Regions from separate parts of the Scandinavium sp. M-37 genome, predicted to be linked through region 4. Evidence: predicted binding sites of a transcription regulator. Region 4 holds the regulator's gene; each other region holds the start of a gene.
What was found. The regulator PurR, encoded in region 4, represses purine synthesis genes. The targets are predictions, from matches to a motif close to CANGCAAACGTTTGCNTG.
Positions count from the first base shown of each region.

Region 1: pyrC (dihydroorotase) is a predicted target of PurR. The motif match lies at 1,428-1,445, and genes of this name have one in related genera.
Region 2: ACG0Z5_RS11985 (nucleoside-specific channel-forming protein Tsx) is a predicted target of PurR. The motif match lies at 2,106-2,123, and genes of this name have one in related genera.
Region 3: glyA (serine hydroxymethyltransferase) is a predicted target of PurR. The motif match lies at 2,093-2,110, and genes of this name have one in related genera.

Region 1 is NZ_JBIGIN010000008.1:128,584-132,797, forward strand. It holds gene mdtH (multidrug efflux MFS transporter MdtH) at 1-701, shown strand, start outside; gene ACG0Z5_RS08685 (lipoprotein) at 808-1,368, shown strand; gene pyrC (dihydroorotase) at 1,496-2,542, shown strand; gene dinI (DNA damage-inducible protein I) at 2,619-2,864, shown strand; gene bssS (biofilm formation regulator BssS) at 3,165-3,419, shown strand; gene solA (N-methyl-L-tryptophan oxidase) at 3,536-4,214, shown strand, end outside.
Region 2 is NZ_JBIGIN010000014.1:46,022-50,235, reverse strand. It holds gene ribD (bifunctional diaminohydroxyphosphoribosylaminopyrimidine deaminase/5-amino-6-(5-phosphoribosylamino)uracil reductase RibD) at 1-815, opposite strand, end outside; gene nrdR (transcriptional regulator NrdR) at 819-1,268, opposite strand; gene ACG0Z5_RS11990 (DUF3251 domain-containing protein) at 1,412-1,954, shown strand; gene ACG0Z5_RS11985 (nucleoside-specific channel-forming protein Tsx) at 2,262-3,158, shown strand; gene ACG0Z5_RS11980 (M24 family metallopeptidase) at 3,261-4,214, opposite strand, start outside.
Region 3 is NZ_JBIGIN010000010.1:92,871-97,084, reverse strand. It holds gene cadC (lysine decarboxylation/transport transcriptional activator CadC) at 1-651, opposite strand, end outside; gene hmpA (NO-inducible flavohemoprotein) at 744-1,922, opposite strand; gene glyA (serine hydroxymethyltransferase) at 2,228-3,481, shown strand; gene ACG0Z5_RS09685 (hypothetical protein) at 3,730-4,214, opposite strand, start outside.
Region 4 is NZ_JBIGIN010000001.1:16,705-20,918, reverse strand. It holds gene ACG0Z5_RS00115 (MFS transporter) at 1-1,162, opposite strand, end outside; gene ACG0Z5_RS00110 (YnhF family membrane protein) at 1,339-1,428, opposite strand; gene purR (HTH-type transcriptional repressor PurR) at 1,722-2,747, shown strand; gene punR (DNA-binding transcriptional activator PunR) at 2,766-3,677, opposite strand; gene punC (purine nucleoside transporter PunC) at 3,785-4,214, shown strand, end outside.

The sequences.
Region 1 (4,214 bases), on a different contig from region 4:
GCGCGGTGCTGTTTATTTTTTGTGCCGCGTTTAACGCCTGGTATCTCCCGGCGTGGAAACTCTCGACGGTCAAAACGCCGGTGCGCGAAGGCCTTTCGCGGGTGCTGAGTGACAAACGTTTTGTCACTTATGTGCTGACCCTGACCGGGTACTACATGCTGGCGGTGCAGGTGATGCTGATGTTGCCTATCATGGTAAATGATATCGCGGGCACGCCTGCGGCGGTGAAATGGATGTACGCCATTGAAGCCACGCTGTCGTTATCGCTGCTCTACCCTATCGCTCGCTGGAGCGAGAAACGCTTCCGTCTCGAGCACCGTCTGATGGCCGGGTTGCTGATCATGACCGTGGCGATGCTGCCGATCGGGCTTTCTGCCAATCTTCAACAGCTGTTCACCCTGATTTGCGTGTTCTATATCGGCTCTATTATCGCTGAACCGGCGCGTGAAACCCTGAGCGCCCAGCTGGCGGATCCACGGGCGCGTGGCAGCTATATGGGCTTCAGCCGTTTGGGGTTAGCCTTTGGTGGTGCCCTGGGTTATGCCGGGGGTGGCTGGCTGTTTGATGCGGGCAAAGCCATTAACCAGCCCGAGCTGCCGTGGGCGATGCTCGGCGTCATTGGTTTCATCACCTTCCTGGCGCTGTGGTGGCAATTCAGTACCAAACGCGCCACCACCGGGATGGTTGAACCCGGGGCCTGATGTTAACAGTGGTAACAATTCAGCGGATTCTGCTGGTGCGCATTAGGCTGACAGGGCATGCTGCTTTGTGTCAGGATGAGACAAAGACGTCATGTTGAGGAACCCCATGAAAAAGTTGTTGATGGTCGCCGCGCTGATTGTGAGCGGCCTGGTGGTAGGCTGTAATCAGCTAACGCAGTACACCGTGAGTGAGCAAGAGATTAACCAGGCCCTGCAAAAGCGGAACAATTTCTCCAAAGATATTGGCCTGCCGGGCGTGGCGGATGCACATATTGTGCTGACTAATCTCTCCAGCGCCATTGGTCGTGAAGAGCCGAACAAAATCACGCTTAACGGGGTCGCGAATCTGGATATGACCTCGCTATTTGGTAATCAGAAAGCGACCATTAACCTGAAACTGAAAGCGCTGCCGGTGTTCAATAAAGAGAAAGGGGCGATTTTCCTGCAGGAAATGGAAGTGGTGGATGCCAAAGTCCAGCCGGAGAAAATGCAGTCGGTGGTGCAAACCATGATGCCCTATCTGAACCAGTCGCTGCGCAGCTACTTCAACACGCAGCCTGCCTACGTTCTGCGTGAAGATGCCAGCGAAGGTGAGGCTCTGGCGAAGAAATACGCGAAAGGAATTGAGGTTAAGCCTGGCGAAATCATCATCCCGCTGACCAATTAATCACACTGTTTTAGAAACGGGCACTTCGGTGCCCGTTTTTTTTCACGGAAAGGAGTGCAAAGGAAAACGATTCCGTTTAACCTTAGCTCCCGGCAAAAATAGCCTTCTCAACCAGCCGGAGCCTTCCATGACAGCACAATCCCAGCGACTGAAAATCCGCCGTCCCGACGACTGGCATATCCATCTGCGTGATGGCGATATGCTCAAAACCGTCGTGCCCTATACCAGTGAAGTGTATGGCCGGGCGATTGTGATGCCAAACCTGGTGCCGCCTATCACCACGGTTGACGCGGCGATAAGCTACCGTCAGCGCATTCTTGACGCCGTTCCGGCGGGCCACGATTTTACCCCACTGATGACCTGCTATTTAACCGACACGCTCGACCCGAACGAGCTGGAGCGCGGGTTTAACGAAGGCGTGTTTACCGCGGCTAAACTCTATCCGGCCAATGCCACCACTAACTCCAGCCACGGCGTGACCAGCATTGATGCCATTATGCCGGTGCTGGAACGGATGCAGAAGCTGGGGATGCCGCTGCTGGTTCATGGCGAAGTGACACACGCGGATATTGACATTTTCGACCGGGAAGCACGCTTCATTGAAACGGTGATGGAGCCGATGCGTCAGCGTCTGCCGGGTCTAAAAGTGGTGTTCGAACATATCACCACCAAAGATGCCGCCGAGTACGTCCGCGACGGAAACGAACTGCTGGCCGCGACCATCACCCCTCAACACCTGATGTTTAACCGTAACCACATGCTGGTCGGCGGCGTGCGCCCTCACCTGTACTGCCTGCCGATTTTGAAGCGCAACGTTCACCAGCAGGCGCTGCGTGAACTGGTCGCCAGCGGCTTTGAGCGTGCGTTCCTCGGGACCGACTCCGCGCCGCACGCCCGTCATCGCAAAGAAGCCAGCTGCGGCTGTGCGGGCTGTTTTAACGCCCCTACGGCGTTGGGGAGCTATGCGACCGTGTTCGAAGAGATGAACGCCTTGCAACACTTTGAAGCGTTCTGCTCGCTGAACGGCCCGCGTTTCTATGGCCTGCCGGTGAATGAAAGCGTTATCGAACTGGAGCGCACTGAAAGCCAGGTGGTCGAGAGTATCGCCCTGACCGATGACACGCTGATCCCGTTCCTGGCGGGTGAAACCGTGCGCTGGAGCGTCAAAGGCTAAATAAGTACCTGTCCCCTGTTGTAAAATGCATAAAGTGACTGTATAAATATCCAGTATATTCAACAGGGGGCAAATTATGCGTATTGAAGTGACCATTGCCAAAACGACTGTCCTACCCGCTGGCGCTATTGATGCGCTAACTACCGAGCTTTCTCGCCGTATTCACGACCAGTTTCCTGACCAAAACGGCCAGGTCAGCGTGCGCTATGCCGCAGGCAATAATCTTACCGTTCTTGGCGGTGCCAAAGAAGACAAAGACCGCATCAGCGAAATCCTTCAGGAAACCTGGGAAAGCGCAGACGACTGGTTTAACCCTGCATAGAGCAGGTTATCTGATTAAAAAACGCTCCATCATTATGTAATCTTTTGCCGGGTCGCCCCGGCTTTTTTATTCCTTTTCTGCGCCTTTTTTGCTCTTTTTCTTATTGCATCGCTGTGCGATTAAAAAATAACGAACTAAATGCCGTTTTATTGTTCAAAAAAACGGATGAGGAGGAAAAAGAGGTTGCGGGTTACCTAAAAATTCGAATATTTTCTTAGTTGTTGATATAATTAGTTTGCTTCAGAAAACACGCATTGAACCTCGAACCAGTGTCTTTTAACACGTTAATAAGGGGTTATGATGGAAAAGAATAATGAAGTCATCCAGACCCATCCCCTCATCGGATGGGACATCAGTACCGTAGACAGCTACGACGCGCTGATGCTGCGCCTGCACTACCAGAACCCCACACAATCGAGTCAGCACGAAGCAGAAATCGGTCAAACGCTATGGTTAACGACCGATGTCGCCCGCCAGTTTATTTCTATTTTAGAAGCGGGCATCGCCAAAATTGAATCCGGCGATTACCAGGAAAACGAGTATCGAAGGCATTAGCGCTTAATGCTGAAAATTCACTCAACAGGCACCCATCGGGTGCCTTATTATTTTGCCTTGTCAGACAGAAACAGATTAATTACCCTGCTAATAAAGAAGATGCCCAGGACATACGCATGAACTATGACTTAATTATTATCGGCAGCGGGTCTGTCGGCGCTGCCGCCGGTTATTATGCCTCCCGCGCCGGGCTTTCAGTCCTGATGACCGATGCGCACTTGCCCCCGCACGCCGAAGGCAGCCATCACGGTGATACCCGCCTGATTCGCCATGCCTATGGTGAAGGTGAAAAATACGTCCCAATGGTTCTACGCGCGCAAACGCTGTGGGATGAGCTGGCCCAGCTCAGCGGGGAAGAGATCTTCGAGCAAACCGGGGTGATTAATCTCGGCCCCGCCCATTCATCGTTCCTGGCGAACGTCGCTCAAAGCGCGGAACAGTTTGGCCTGAACGTTGAAAAACTCGACGCCCAGACGCTGATGGCCCGCTGGCCTGAAATTCGCGTCCCCGACGACTACATCGGCCTCTTTGAACCGGCATCGGGCGTGCTGCGCAGCGAACGCGCCGTCAAAGCGTGGGTTGAACTGGCCCGCGAAGCCGGTTGCGCGCAGTTGTTTAACTGCCCGGTCAACGCCGTGCATCATCACGCCGAGGGCGTGACTATCGACACCGCCGACGGCAGCTATACCGGTAAACGTTTACTGGTCAGCGCCGGAACCTGGGTGACGAAACTGCTGCCTGAGCTGCCGGTACAGCCGGTACGTAAGGTCTTTGCCTGGTTCCAGGCTGACGGAC
Region 2 (4,214 bases), on a different contig from region 4:
ATTTGCAGACTGCGGACGTTTTCCGGCCATGCACGGGCGTCTTCTTCGCAGCGCGCAAACCAGGTTTCACCCGGCTGCTGCACGATGCGGTGCTCAGGGGTGACGCGGTTTTGCCGGTCGATAACGATGCGGATCGGCTGGCGCAGATTTTCCTGCGGATAGCGCGTCTGCACCTCGGCATTGAGTTCGTCCCAACGCACCGTCAGGGCCGGATTATCAGCCAGCACCGTCGCGTCGGTGGTCAAAATTGCGTGGCTTTCCGCACGTAAACGCTGCACATCGCGGCGTGCCTGCGGGGAAGTAATCCACTGGCTTTCACCACTGGCCATTGCCGTGCGGCCATCCAGCGATGCACCCAGTTTAAGCTGAATATAAGGAAAACCAGTGCGCATCCGCTTGAGGAAGCCTTTATTCAGGGCTTCCGCTTCACTCATCATCAGCCCGTGGCTGACCTCGATGCCTTCCTGTTGCAGACGATACAGCCCGCGCCCCGCCACCTGCGGATTCGGGTCCTGCATGGCAGCGACCACCCGGCTGATGCCTGCAGTAATCAGCGCTTCGCAGCACGGCGGAGTGCGCCCATGATGGCTGCAGGGTTCGAGGGTGACATAGGCGGTCGCCCCTTTGGCTTTCTCGCCCGCCATGCGCAAGGCGTGGACTTCGGCGTGCGGTTCCCCGGCGCGGTAATGGGCGCCTTCCCCGACGATTTCGCCGTCTTTCACAATCACGCAGCCGACGCGCGGATTCGGATGGGTGGTAAACCGCCCCTCAGCCGCCAGTTTTAGCGCGCGCGCCATGTACATTTCGTCGTGCATCGATCAGTCCTGTAAGCGGGCGATTTCTTCGCCAAACTCTTTAATGTCTTCGAAGCTGCGATAGACGGAAGCAAAGCGGATATAGGCCACTTTATCGAGTTTTTTGAGCTGCTCCATCACCAGGTTGCCAATTTGTTTGCTCGGCACTTCGCGTTCGCCGGTAGCGCGCAGCTGCGATTTAATATGATTCACCGCCATTTCGACGTCATCAGAACTGACCGGGCGCTTTTCCAGCGCTTTCTGTAAACCGCTGCGCAATTTGTCTTCATTAAAAGGTTCGCGGACATCGTTGCTTTTCACCACCCGCGGCATCACCAGTTCTGCCACTTCAAAAGTGGTAAAACGTTCGTTACACACCAGGCACTGACGGCGGCGGCGTACAGAGGAGCCTTCCCCGACCAGACGGGAGTCGATCACTTTGGTATCTACGGCTAAACAAAATGGGCAATGCATGGCGCGTCCTGACGATGAATAATCACATTTTCCTATTTTACCACGAGCCACCCGGCTGCGTCATTTTGAGACAAAGCCCCGATGGCAACCCGAACGATACTGCTACCATTACTCTCGACAGAATACCGTAAGGAACCCTAACGATGACACGACGTTTACTTCGACTTCTGGCGCTGGGAAGCCTGTTTACCCTGAGCGCCTGTGCACAGCAGCGAGAAGTTCACCAGATGCAGCAGAGCGTCAGCGCGCTGAATCAGGATATGACCAAGCTTAATCAGGAAACGGTAAAAATTACCCAGCAAAACGCACTGAATGCCAAATCGGCCAGCGGCGTTTACCTGTTACCGGGCTCCAATACTCCGGCGCGACTGGAAAGCCAGATTGGCACCCTGCGGATGTCGCTGATGAATATCGCGCAAAATGCTGACGGCATGCGTGCTACGCTGCGTATTCAAGGCGAATCGAACGATCCGCTCCCGGCGTTTAGTGGCACCGTAGAATGGGGTCTGATTCAGGGCACTACCGACAGCTATCAGGAAGTGAACGTCAAAAATCAGCTGATTAATGCCCCGGCCAGCCTTCTTGCCCCGAGCGATGTGGATATTCCGCTTCAGTTGAGCGGCAGCGATCCGAAACAACCGGTCTTTGTTCGCGTCCATGACATTCAGCCTGTGAATACGCCGTAACCCATTGTGGCCGGATAGCGTCTGTTATCCGGTTCTTTCTTCTTCTTTACTCACCCTTCGACACCGGCAGCAATCCTTTCTGTTTTTCAGAAAACCCTGGAAACATCCGCGATAATCCGTACAATTCCCGCCGTCAAAGTACGCAAACGTGAACGCAATCGATTACGTACTTGAGAGAATTGTGAAACACCACATATTTTTGTGAGCAATGATTCTTATAATAGGCCTCGCAGAAAACAGTTACATTTAGAAACGCCCCAGCGTTTTTTTTCACTCCCCGAAAGGGATTTCAAAAAGTGGCATTATTATGAAAAAAACATTACTTGCAGCCGGTGCAGTGCTCGCGCTTTCCACGTCTTTCACGGCAGGTGCAGCTGAAAACAACAGCAAACCAGAGTATGTCTCTGACTGGTGGCACCAGAGCGTCAACGTGGTAGGCAGCTACCACACCCGTTTTGGACCGAAAATCAATAATGACGTTTACCTGGAATATGAAGCGTTTGCCAAGAAAGATTGGTTCGACTTCTACGGCTATATCGATATCCCAAAAACCTTCGGTGCGGGTAATGGTAACGACACCGGTATCTGGGATGACGGTTCACGCATGTTTATGGAAATTGAGCCACGTTTTTCCATTGATAAGCTGACCGGCACCAGCCTGGCCTTCGGTCCGTTCAAAGAGTGGTACTTCGCGAACAACTACATCTATGACATGGGCGCGCACGGCAACGATGCCAGCAAGCAAAGCACCTGGTACATGGGTCTGGGTACCGATATTGATACCGGTCTGCCGATGAGTCTGTCTCTGAACGTGTATGCCAAATACCAGTGGCAGAACTACGGTGCTGCGAACGAAAACGAGTGGGACGGTTACCGCTTCAAGGTGAAATACTTTGTGCCGATCACCCAACTGTGGGGCGGCCAGCTGAGCTATATCGGCTTCACCAACTTTGACTGGGGTTCAGATCTCGGCAACGAAGATTTCCGCGACCTGAATGGTAAGAAAGCGCGTACCAATAACTCCATCGCGTCCAGCCACATCCTGGCGCTGAACTACGATCACTGGCACTACTCGGTAGTCGCACGTTACTGGCACAACGGTGGCCAGTGGAATGACGACGCAAGCCTGAACTTCGGCGACGGCGACTTCAGCGTTCGTTCTACTGGCTGGGGTGGTTATCTGGTTGTGGGTTACAACTTCTGATGCTGAAAGCCCGGCAGCGCTTGCTTGCCGGGCCTACGTTCGAGTTTATGCTCTGCCATAGGCCCCGTTGTAGACCCGGTAAGCCGTTAGCGCCACCGGGCGTTACATACAGCTGAGCGCCCGAGTGGGGTCCAGCAGCCAAGGCCGCAGATATCCCACGGTATTGGAAAACGGCAGCACGCATTCCGGCAAGCGAATGCCCACTTCACGTTCAATAAACGCCCTTCTCGCCTGAACTCGTGCCCACAGTTGCGGATAATCAGCAGCAAGTTGTGCTCGCAACGCCTCATCCGCCAGCGCTACCGTATCTTCGATGCTCGCTCCACCGTAGCCGGGTCGGGAAGGAATGATATCAATTTGCAGCAGCATCCCGCTGGCAAGTGGGATAGCGGAATCGGCTGACACCGGGGAGCACAGCCACTCTTCATCCGCCACCAGATGCCCCGGATTCAGATGCCAGTGATAGTCCACCTTCGGTAACACATTTTCGATTAGCTGATACAGCTCGCCGCCGGTCATTCCCGGGCGAATGTTTTCCAGCCACGCCACCACCGCTCGAAAATAGGGAATAGCCACTATCTCAAGATAATCGCTGACCGCGTCGGGTAACTGTGCCGCAGATTCAACCACGTAAGCGCCCCGGCTGCTCAGCCCACCTTTATAACTGGTGGTCAGTGAAAATTTATCCCCCAGCTGCACCGTTTTATCTCCGGGGTAAAGATTCGCATGGGCGAAACGCTCCCCGGTGGCGGCAATCATCACCACGTTATTCGGCTGACCGTCGGCCGCCAGCAGGCTGGCAATCTGCTTTTCCGTTTTGCCCGGCGCAACGGCATTCAGTGCGCGGAGAATAGCCGTCGACGCCAGATTGGCCCCGTATTCATAATGCGCCAGTTCATTGGCATTATTGATAACGCGTGCGCCAGAAGCCGGAGAGATAAACACCCCAGTCGCATTGCGCAACTCGGCCCCCGGGGCCGCATCACGGATAGCGTCGACGATAAACGACGGGATGTCGAACATCTGCCGGGGGTTGTCGTTCACGCCGGTAAACAG
Region 3 (4,214 bases), on a different contig from region 4:
CACCGCATAGGCGCGCTGTGAGGCCGCGTTGTTACAGGAATTACCGTTGGCGAGGCGAATGTCGATATCACGCGGGTTCAGCAGCAGACGGGTTTTAGTTACCGGCGGATGTGAATCAATGGTCGACATCGCCACCAGCCCCACGCAGCTGAACAGTGCCAGCAGGAACAGACCCCAGACCCACCAGGTGGTTACGCTGCGGCGTTTTTCCGGCACGGGTGTGGGCGCGGTAGGAGACGGCATCGGCTGTGAGGTAGCGGCAGATTCAGTGGGGGCGGGCGTTGGGAGAACCGTCGGCGTGACCGGGGTTAATTCTTTCCCTTCTTCCGTACACCACATTACGGTGGCGGTCAGCTTATAGCCGCGCTTGGGCACCGTAACAATGTATTCGGGGCTGCTGTCATCGCCATCTTTGAGCGACTTGCGCAGCTCAGAAATACTCTGGGTCACGACGTGGCTGGTCACCACGTTGCGCGTCCAGACGTTGTCGATAAGCTCATCCCGGCTCAGGACTTCATCGGGATGATGGGCAAAGTAGACCAGAAGATCGATTAAGCGCGGTTCAAGGGTAAGCTGGCGACCCTGACGGCTTATCTGGTTAATGGCAGGCGAAACCAGCCATTCTCCAATGAGGACAACAGGTTGTTGCATAAAAAAGGGGCCCAAATATGACTGCAGGAAAGTCTTAATCATATCATACCCGGGTACCCCCTTTTTTGACCTGCGAAGGGTGAATCCGGGGCTTACAGGACTTTATGCGGGCCGAAGCACTCGTAGTGGATGTTATCTGCGCTAATACCCAACGTCACCAGCTGTTGTGCTGCGAACTGCATAAAGCCCACCGGGCCGCAGAGGTAAAACTGCATCGCCGGATCGCTGAACGAGCCTTCATGAGCCGCTAAATCCATCAGGCCGTGACTGTCGAACACGTCGGCATCCGCTGGCGTGTTGTACCAGACGTGTGACCGGAAGCGCGGCAGCATTGCCCCCAGCGCGGTCACTTCTTGCGCGAAGGCGTGAACCGCGCCATTTTCAGCGGCGTGGAACCAGTTCACCTGCGCCGGGTGTACGCGGTGGGCCAGGGTGTCGAGCATGGCTAACATGGGTGTCTGACCGACCCCGGCGGAAATCAGCGTCACGGGGGTAGTGGCATCGACTGACATAAAGAAATCACCCGCCGGAGCTGCCAGATGCACGGTATCGCCCACGCGCGCCTGATCGTGCAGCCATTCTGAAACCTGACCGCCGTTTTCGCGCTTCACCGCAACACGATAATTTTTGCCGTTCGGCTGGCGGGTGAGGGAGTACTGGCGAATCTCCTGATGGGCGAAACCCTCCGGCTTCAGCCACACGCCGACGTATTGACCCGGCTGATAGTCCGCCACGGCACCGCCGTCAACCGGGGCAAATTCAAAGGCGGTGATCAGCGCGCTTTGCGGCGTCTTGCTGACAATCCGGAACGGACGGGTGCCTGCCCAGCCGCCGTTTTTCGCGGCGTTATCTTTATAGATCTCACCTTCGCGTTGAATAAACACCCCGGCCAGCACGCCGTAGGCTTTCCCCCACGCGTCCAGCACTTCCTGACCCGGGCTGAACAGTTCGTCGAGCGTCGCCAGCAGATGGCCACCGACAATATCGTACTGCTCAGGTTTAATCTGGAAACTGGTGTGCTTCTGGGCAATTTTTTCCACCGCAGGCAGCAGGGCAGGCAGATTTTCAATATTGCTGGCGTAGGCGGCAATGGCGTTGAACAGCGCTTCACGCTGATCGCCGTTGCGCTGGTTGCTCATATTGAAGATCTCTTTCAGCTCCGGGTTATGAGCGAACATTCTTTCGTAAAAGTGGGCGGTGAGTTTTGGGCCAGTTTCGACCAGCAGGGGAATGGTGGCTTTTACCGTGGCGATGGTTTGGGCGTCGAGCATAGCAATGTCCTTTTGAGGTTATTCTTAATAATGCATCTGAAATGCATCTTATAAAAATACCCCTACCCTGTAAAGGGTTCGCTGTCAGGTGAAAAATTTGCATCACAAACCTGAAAAGAAATCCGCTTGAGCAGGGCGAGGCTTTATGGCTCAAACCCTTGCCGGGTGCGTAGGTAATCGTTTGCGTAAAATCGTTTGTCAAGACCTGTTATCACAGAACTTATCAGTTATACTGTTCGCCGTTGCCCAAACGGGCCCCCTTTTTTAGCGGTAAAACTACTGTTAGCTGAGTCAGGAGAAGCGAGATGTTAAAGCGTGAAATGAACATTGCCGATTATGATGCCGAACTGTGGCAGGCTATGGAGCAGGAAAAAGTACGTCAGGAAGAGCACATCGAACTGATCGCCTCCGAAAACTACACCAGCCCGCGTGTGATGCAGGCTCAGGGTTCTCAGTTAACCAACAAGTACGCAGAAGGCTACCCGGGCAAACGCTATTACGGCGGGTGTGAATACGTGGATATCGTTGAACAGCTGGCTATCGATCGTGCCAAAGAGCTGTTCGGCGCCGACTACGCTAACGTCCAGCCGCACTCCGGTTCTCAGGCCAACTTCGCCGTTTATACCGCTCTGCTGCAGCCGGGTGATACCGTGCTGGGTATGAACCTGGCGCAGGGTGGTCACCTGACGCACGGTTCCCCGGTTAACTTCTCCGGCAAGCTGTACAACATCATCCCTTACGGTATTGATGAGTCCGGTAAAATTGACTATGAAGACATGGCCAAGCAGGCGCAGACCCACAAACCGAAGATGATCATCGGTGGCTTCTCTGCCTATTCCGGCGTGGTTGACTGGGCTAAAATGCGTGAAATCGCTGACAGCATCGGCGCCTACCTGTTCGTCGACATGGCGCACGTGGCGGGTCTGATTGCCGCTGGCGTTTACCCTAACCCGGTTCCACATGCTCACGTTGTCACCACCACCACTCACAAAACCCTGGCAGGCCCACGTGGCGGTCTGATTCTGGCCAAAGGTGGCGATGAAGATCTGTATAAAAAGCTGAACTCTGCCGTGTTCCCAAGCGCGCAGGGCGGTCCACTGATGCACGTTATCGCGGCGAAAGCGGTCGCGCTGAAAGAAGCGATGGAGCCAGAGTTCAAGGTTTACCAGCAGCAGGTTGCTAAAAACGCCAAAGCGATGGTGGCCGTGTTCCTGGATCGCGGCTTTAAAGTGGTCTCCGGCGGCACTGAGAACCATCTGTTCTTACTCGATCTGGTCGATAAAAACCTGACCGGTAAAGAAGCTGACGCAGCCCTTGGCCGTGCCAACATTACCGTTAACAAAAACAGCGTACCAAACGATCCGAAGAGCCCGTTCGTGACCTCCGGGATCCGCATCGGTTCCCCGGCAATCACCCGTCGCGGTTTCAAAGAAGCCGAAGCGAAAGAGCTGGCTGGCTGGATGTGTGACGTGCTGGACAATATCAATGACGAAGCGGTTATTGAGCGCGTCAAAGGTAAAGTGCTGGATATCTGCGCCCGTTTCCCGGTTTACGCGTAACGTTCCTGTACTGAATTTGTCAGTTGATTCAAAGCCCACCTTGCGTGGGCTTTGTTGTTTTCAGCGCTATTGGTCCCGCATGATGGCCGCACACTTCTGCGCAATGGTCGTGGTGTCGCCGCTTTGTTGCGCCTGTCGGCACTCGTCCATCGGCGACATAGGGGGCGGCGTGCTGCCGCTCTGGGCGGCGCATCCCGCTAATAACATTCCACACACGATCGCTACAGCTTTGAACATGATTTCATTCCTCATTTGACGAGTGCACTGCTATAGAGCGCAAATAGGAGATCCTGGCCGGTATCGGTCTGCCAGCTTTTCCCGAGGTCGACAGAATGGCGAAGTTCGCCGTTTGGGTAAGGATTATTTGTGCTGACTGCGATAGCGTAGCTGTTTTTTCCCGAAAGCTGTGAGGTCGATCCTTCTGAACTGAAGATCAGGGCATAGCGTTTCGCGGTATCCAGCCCGGTCAGGCGCGGGAACAGGGAATAGATCGCCGGGCGAGAAGGGAGATTAAACGGCGGCAGCGCAGCGGTAAACAGCGTTTGAGCAGGCTGGCCACTGGCATCTAACACCACCAGGCGTAAACGCAAATTATCCCCCGGCACAGCATCGACATAGCGTTCAGACAGCCAGAAATCGAGCTTAGGTAAATCCGGCTGCGTTAGGGTGAAGGTCTGCATCAACTGCTGTTCTCCCTGCAAATCGCTACGCGGGTGGTGGGGGGCAATACTCT
Region 4 (4,214 bases):
GGCTTGAAAACGCTTCTTCCGGTTGACGACGCCCACTAAACAGCACCACCAACAGGGCGATACCGGCAATAATCGCGCCCATCACCGGCACAAAGCTGTAGCCGAGACCGCCGGAAATTACCGCCCCGCCCGCGGCCGCGCCCAGCGCATTCCCCAGATTGAACGCCCCGATATTCACCGATGACGACAGGCCAGGCGCTTCATGGGCCACGCGCATAACGCGCATTTGCAACGGAGGCACCACCGCGAAGGTCGCGGCACCCCAGACAACCATGCTCACGGCCGCGCCAATTTCGCTCTGCGCCAGCCATGGAATCGACACCATGATAACAATCAGCAGCAACAAGAAGCCTTTCAGCGTGCCGGTCACCGAACGGTCGGCAAACTTGCCGCCCAGATAGTTACCCAGCGAGAAACCAACCCCAATCAATACCAGCATCGCGGTAATAAACAGCGGAGATGCCGACGTCAGGGTATGCAGCACTGGCGAAATGTAGGTGTACAGGGTGAACATCGCGCCTGCGCCGAGCACGGTGGTCAACAGGGCCGTCAGCACCTGTGGACGCATCAGCACCGACAGTTCCTGTTTCACATTCGGGCGTTCACCGCTGCTACCTTTTGGCAGTGAGAACCACAGACTGAGCATCGCCACCAGGCCCAGACCAGCCGTTGCCAGGAACGACATCCGCCAGCCGATGGTTTCCCCGAGCCAGGTTGCCGCCGGAACCCCGCCGATGTTGGCGACAGTCAACCCCATAAACATGGTTGCCACCGCGCTAGCCTGTTTGTGTTTCGGCACAACGCTGGCGGCCACTACCGAGCCAAGTCCAAAGAATGCCCCGTGGTTCAGGCTGGTAATAATGCGCGACAGCAGCAGCGTGGTGTAATCCGGCGCGATAGCCGAGAGCACATTACCGAGAGTGAAAATCGCCATCAGGAAAATAAGCGCATTACGCCGTGCGCGATGGGAGAGCAGCAGCGTCATCAGCGGTGCACCGACCATCACACCAATGGCATAAGCACTGATCAGCATTCCCGCCACGGGAATAGAGACATCGACGCCTTTGGCAATCACCGGCAGCAGGCCCATCGGCGAAAACTCCGTGGTGCCTATGGCAAACGCCCCTATCGCTAAGGCCAGCAGGGGAAAATTGATTTTCATGTAACGACTCCGGTCAGCCATCCTCCAGGAAGGGAGATGGTGCAAAAACAGAAGTCAAAAGCATGACATCAATCACAAAAAAACAGAAGTAAACAAAATGGCAAAAGTTTTTTGCGAATTTGATAACAATCAGAAGGGATATGTGAAGGAGGAAGAGGTCTCTCCCTCCGGGTAAATCAGTGCAGTACGGCGGTCAGCCCGGCGGCCACGATCACGGCCAGAGCAATTACGGTCGTCATTAAAGAGAGCTTCAGGTCGGTACTCATCAATTTTTCTCCTTTTAATCCCCACAACAAAAGTGAGCCTGCTCATTTTTGCACAATCATACGCAAAAATCTCGCAGGTTTTCGGCGCATAACGATTTTTCTCTTTCCCTTTCCGTAAGAATCAGACAAAATTCCACGCTAATTTAAAAGCGTAGCAGCCATTGACCCCCTCCCGTCGTTCTGTGTCGTTTCCCGGCGTACCGCAATTCAAATGAATTGTATCCAGGGTGTGTAAAGGCAAACGTTTTCGTGTCGATAATCAGGCGTAAGGAAAGGGTCTGGAGTGAGAACGAATGGCAACAATTAAAGATGTAGCGAAACGCGCAAACGTTTCCACTACAACTGTATCACATGTAATTAACAAGACTCGCTTCGTAGCGGAAGAAACCCGCAACGCGGTATGGGCAGCCATCAAAGAGCTGCACTACTCGCCAAGCGCCGTGGCGCGCAGCCTGAAGGTCAATCACACCAAGACTATTGGCCTGCTGGCGACCAGCAGCGAAGCCGCTTATTTTGCCGAGATCATTGAAGCCGTTGAGAAAAGCTGCTTCGAAAAAGGCTATACCCTGATTCTGGGTAACGCCTGGAATAACCTCGAAAAGCAGCAGGCGTATCTGTCGATGATGGCGCAAAAACGCGTCGATGGTCTGCTGGTGATGTGTTCTGAGTACCCGCAGTCGGTACTCGACATGCTGGAAGAGTATCGCCACATTCCGATGGTGGTAATGGACTGGGGAGAATCAAAAGCCGATTTTACCGACTCCGTGATTGATAACGCTTTCCAGGGCGGCTATCTGGCCGGACGTTATCTGGTCGAACGCGGTCACCGAGAAATTGGGGCGATCCCTGGCCCAATGGAGCGCAACACCGGGGCGGGTCGTCTGGCGGGCTTTATGAAAGCGATGGAAGAAGCGCAGATTAACGTGCCTGAAAACTGGATCGTGCAGGGCGACTTCGAGCCGGAATCTGGTTATCGCGCAATGCAGCAGATCCTTGCGCAACAGCCGCGCCCTACCGCCGTCTTCTGCGGCGGCGACATCATGGCGATGGGTGCCTTGTGTGCCGCTGACGAGATGGGTTTACGCGTGCCGCAAGATATCTCCGTTATCGGTTACGACAATGTGCGCAACGCCCGGTTCTTTACCCCAGCGTTAACCACCATTCACCAGCCAAAAGATTCGCTGGGCGAAGCCGCTTTCGACATGCTGCTCGACAGGATCGTCAACAAACGTGAAGAGTCGCAGTCGATTGAGGTGCATCCGCGTCTGATCGAACGCCGCTCGGTGGCCGACGGTCCGTTCCGCGACTATCGCCGCTAATCACCTCTCAGGGGCCGGTTATTCCGGCTCCTGCAACCACTCTTTATTCAGCGTTTCGCTGTCCCCCAGATAGTCCAGCAGCCAGCTTAACGCTGGTGACATATCATTTTGTTGCCAGGTCAGGCAACACGCCGCATCCGGGAACGGATTTTCCAGTTCCAGCGCCACCCACTCACCGCTATCGATGTACGGTCGGGCAAAGTGCGTAGGCACCATTCCGGCGCATAAACCGGCAGATAAACAGGTCGCGGACGACTCCCAGTCCGGCACGACAATCCGTTTCTGGTTATCCAGCAGCCAGGTGATGCGTTTGGGCAATGAGCGTGAGGTGTCTTCGCGCACCAATGATGGCCAGGTGCGCAACACGTCATCACTCAGCGGACCGCGCATTTGCGCCAGCGGATGTCGGCTGGAGACCACACAGTTCCAGCTCAGCATTCCCATATCGCGAAACGCGTAACGTCCCCCGACCGGGATCGCCTGTGTGGCACCAATCGCCAGTTCGACACGCCCGTCGGATAACGCATCCCACACGCCGTTGAACACTTCCTGGAACACGCACAGTTCGACGTCCTGAAAGTGGCGATAAAAATCGACAATCAATTGCCGGGTGCGCTCCGGTCGAACAATGTTATCCACGGCAATCGCCAGACTGCCGCGCCAGCCGTTGGCAATTTGCTGGCACTGCTGGCGGGTGATCTGCATTTTTTTGATAACAGATCGCCCCTCCTTCAAAAACCACGCCCCCGCGGGCGTTAATTCGACGTCGCGATGCCGTCGTTCAAACAGTGGAACCGCCAGCCACTCCTCCAGCTGACGGACGGTATAACTGACCGCAGAAGGCACACGGTGCAACTCCTGCGCGGCGGAGGTGAAGCTGCCGTTACGCGCCACGGCGTCCACGACTTCAAGCGAATATTCTGACCACATAGGCTGCCTACAAAAAATTTGATTCCATCAGCCAAATATTAGCGTTTCACAAGCGAAGTTGCACTCCCTACACTCTGCTGCCATGTACACCTGCGACGAGAAATAAAATGAACAAGCTTCCTGGTAAAGGATTTTTATGCTGGCTAGCGGGCCTGAGCGTGCTCGGTTTTCTGGCGACCGATATGTATTTGCCCGCTTTTGCGGTAATTCAGAATGACTTACAGACACCGGCGGCAGCCGTTAGCGCCAGCCTGAGCCTGTTCCTGGCCGGATTCGCGTTTGCCCAGCTGCTGTGGGGACCGTTGTCCGACCGATATGGTCGGAAACCCATTCTGCTGACCGGGCTGGCCATTTTTGCCATCGGCTGTATCGGCATGCTGTGGGTAAGGGACGCCACCACGCTGCTGGTGCTGCGCTTTATTCAGGCCTTCGGCGTGTGTGCCGCTGCCGTCACCTGGCAGGCGATGGTGACCGATTACTATCCGGCGGAGCGCACTAACCGCATTTTCGCGACGGTGATGCCGCTGGTAGGGCTTT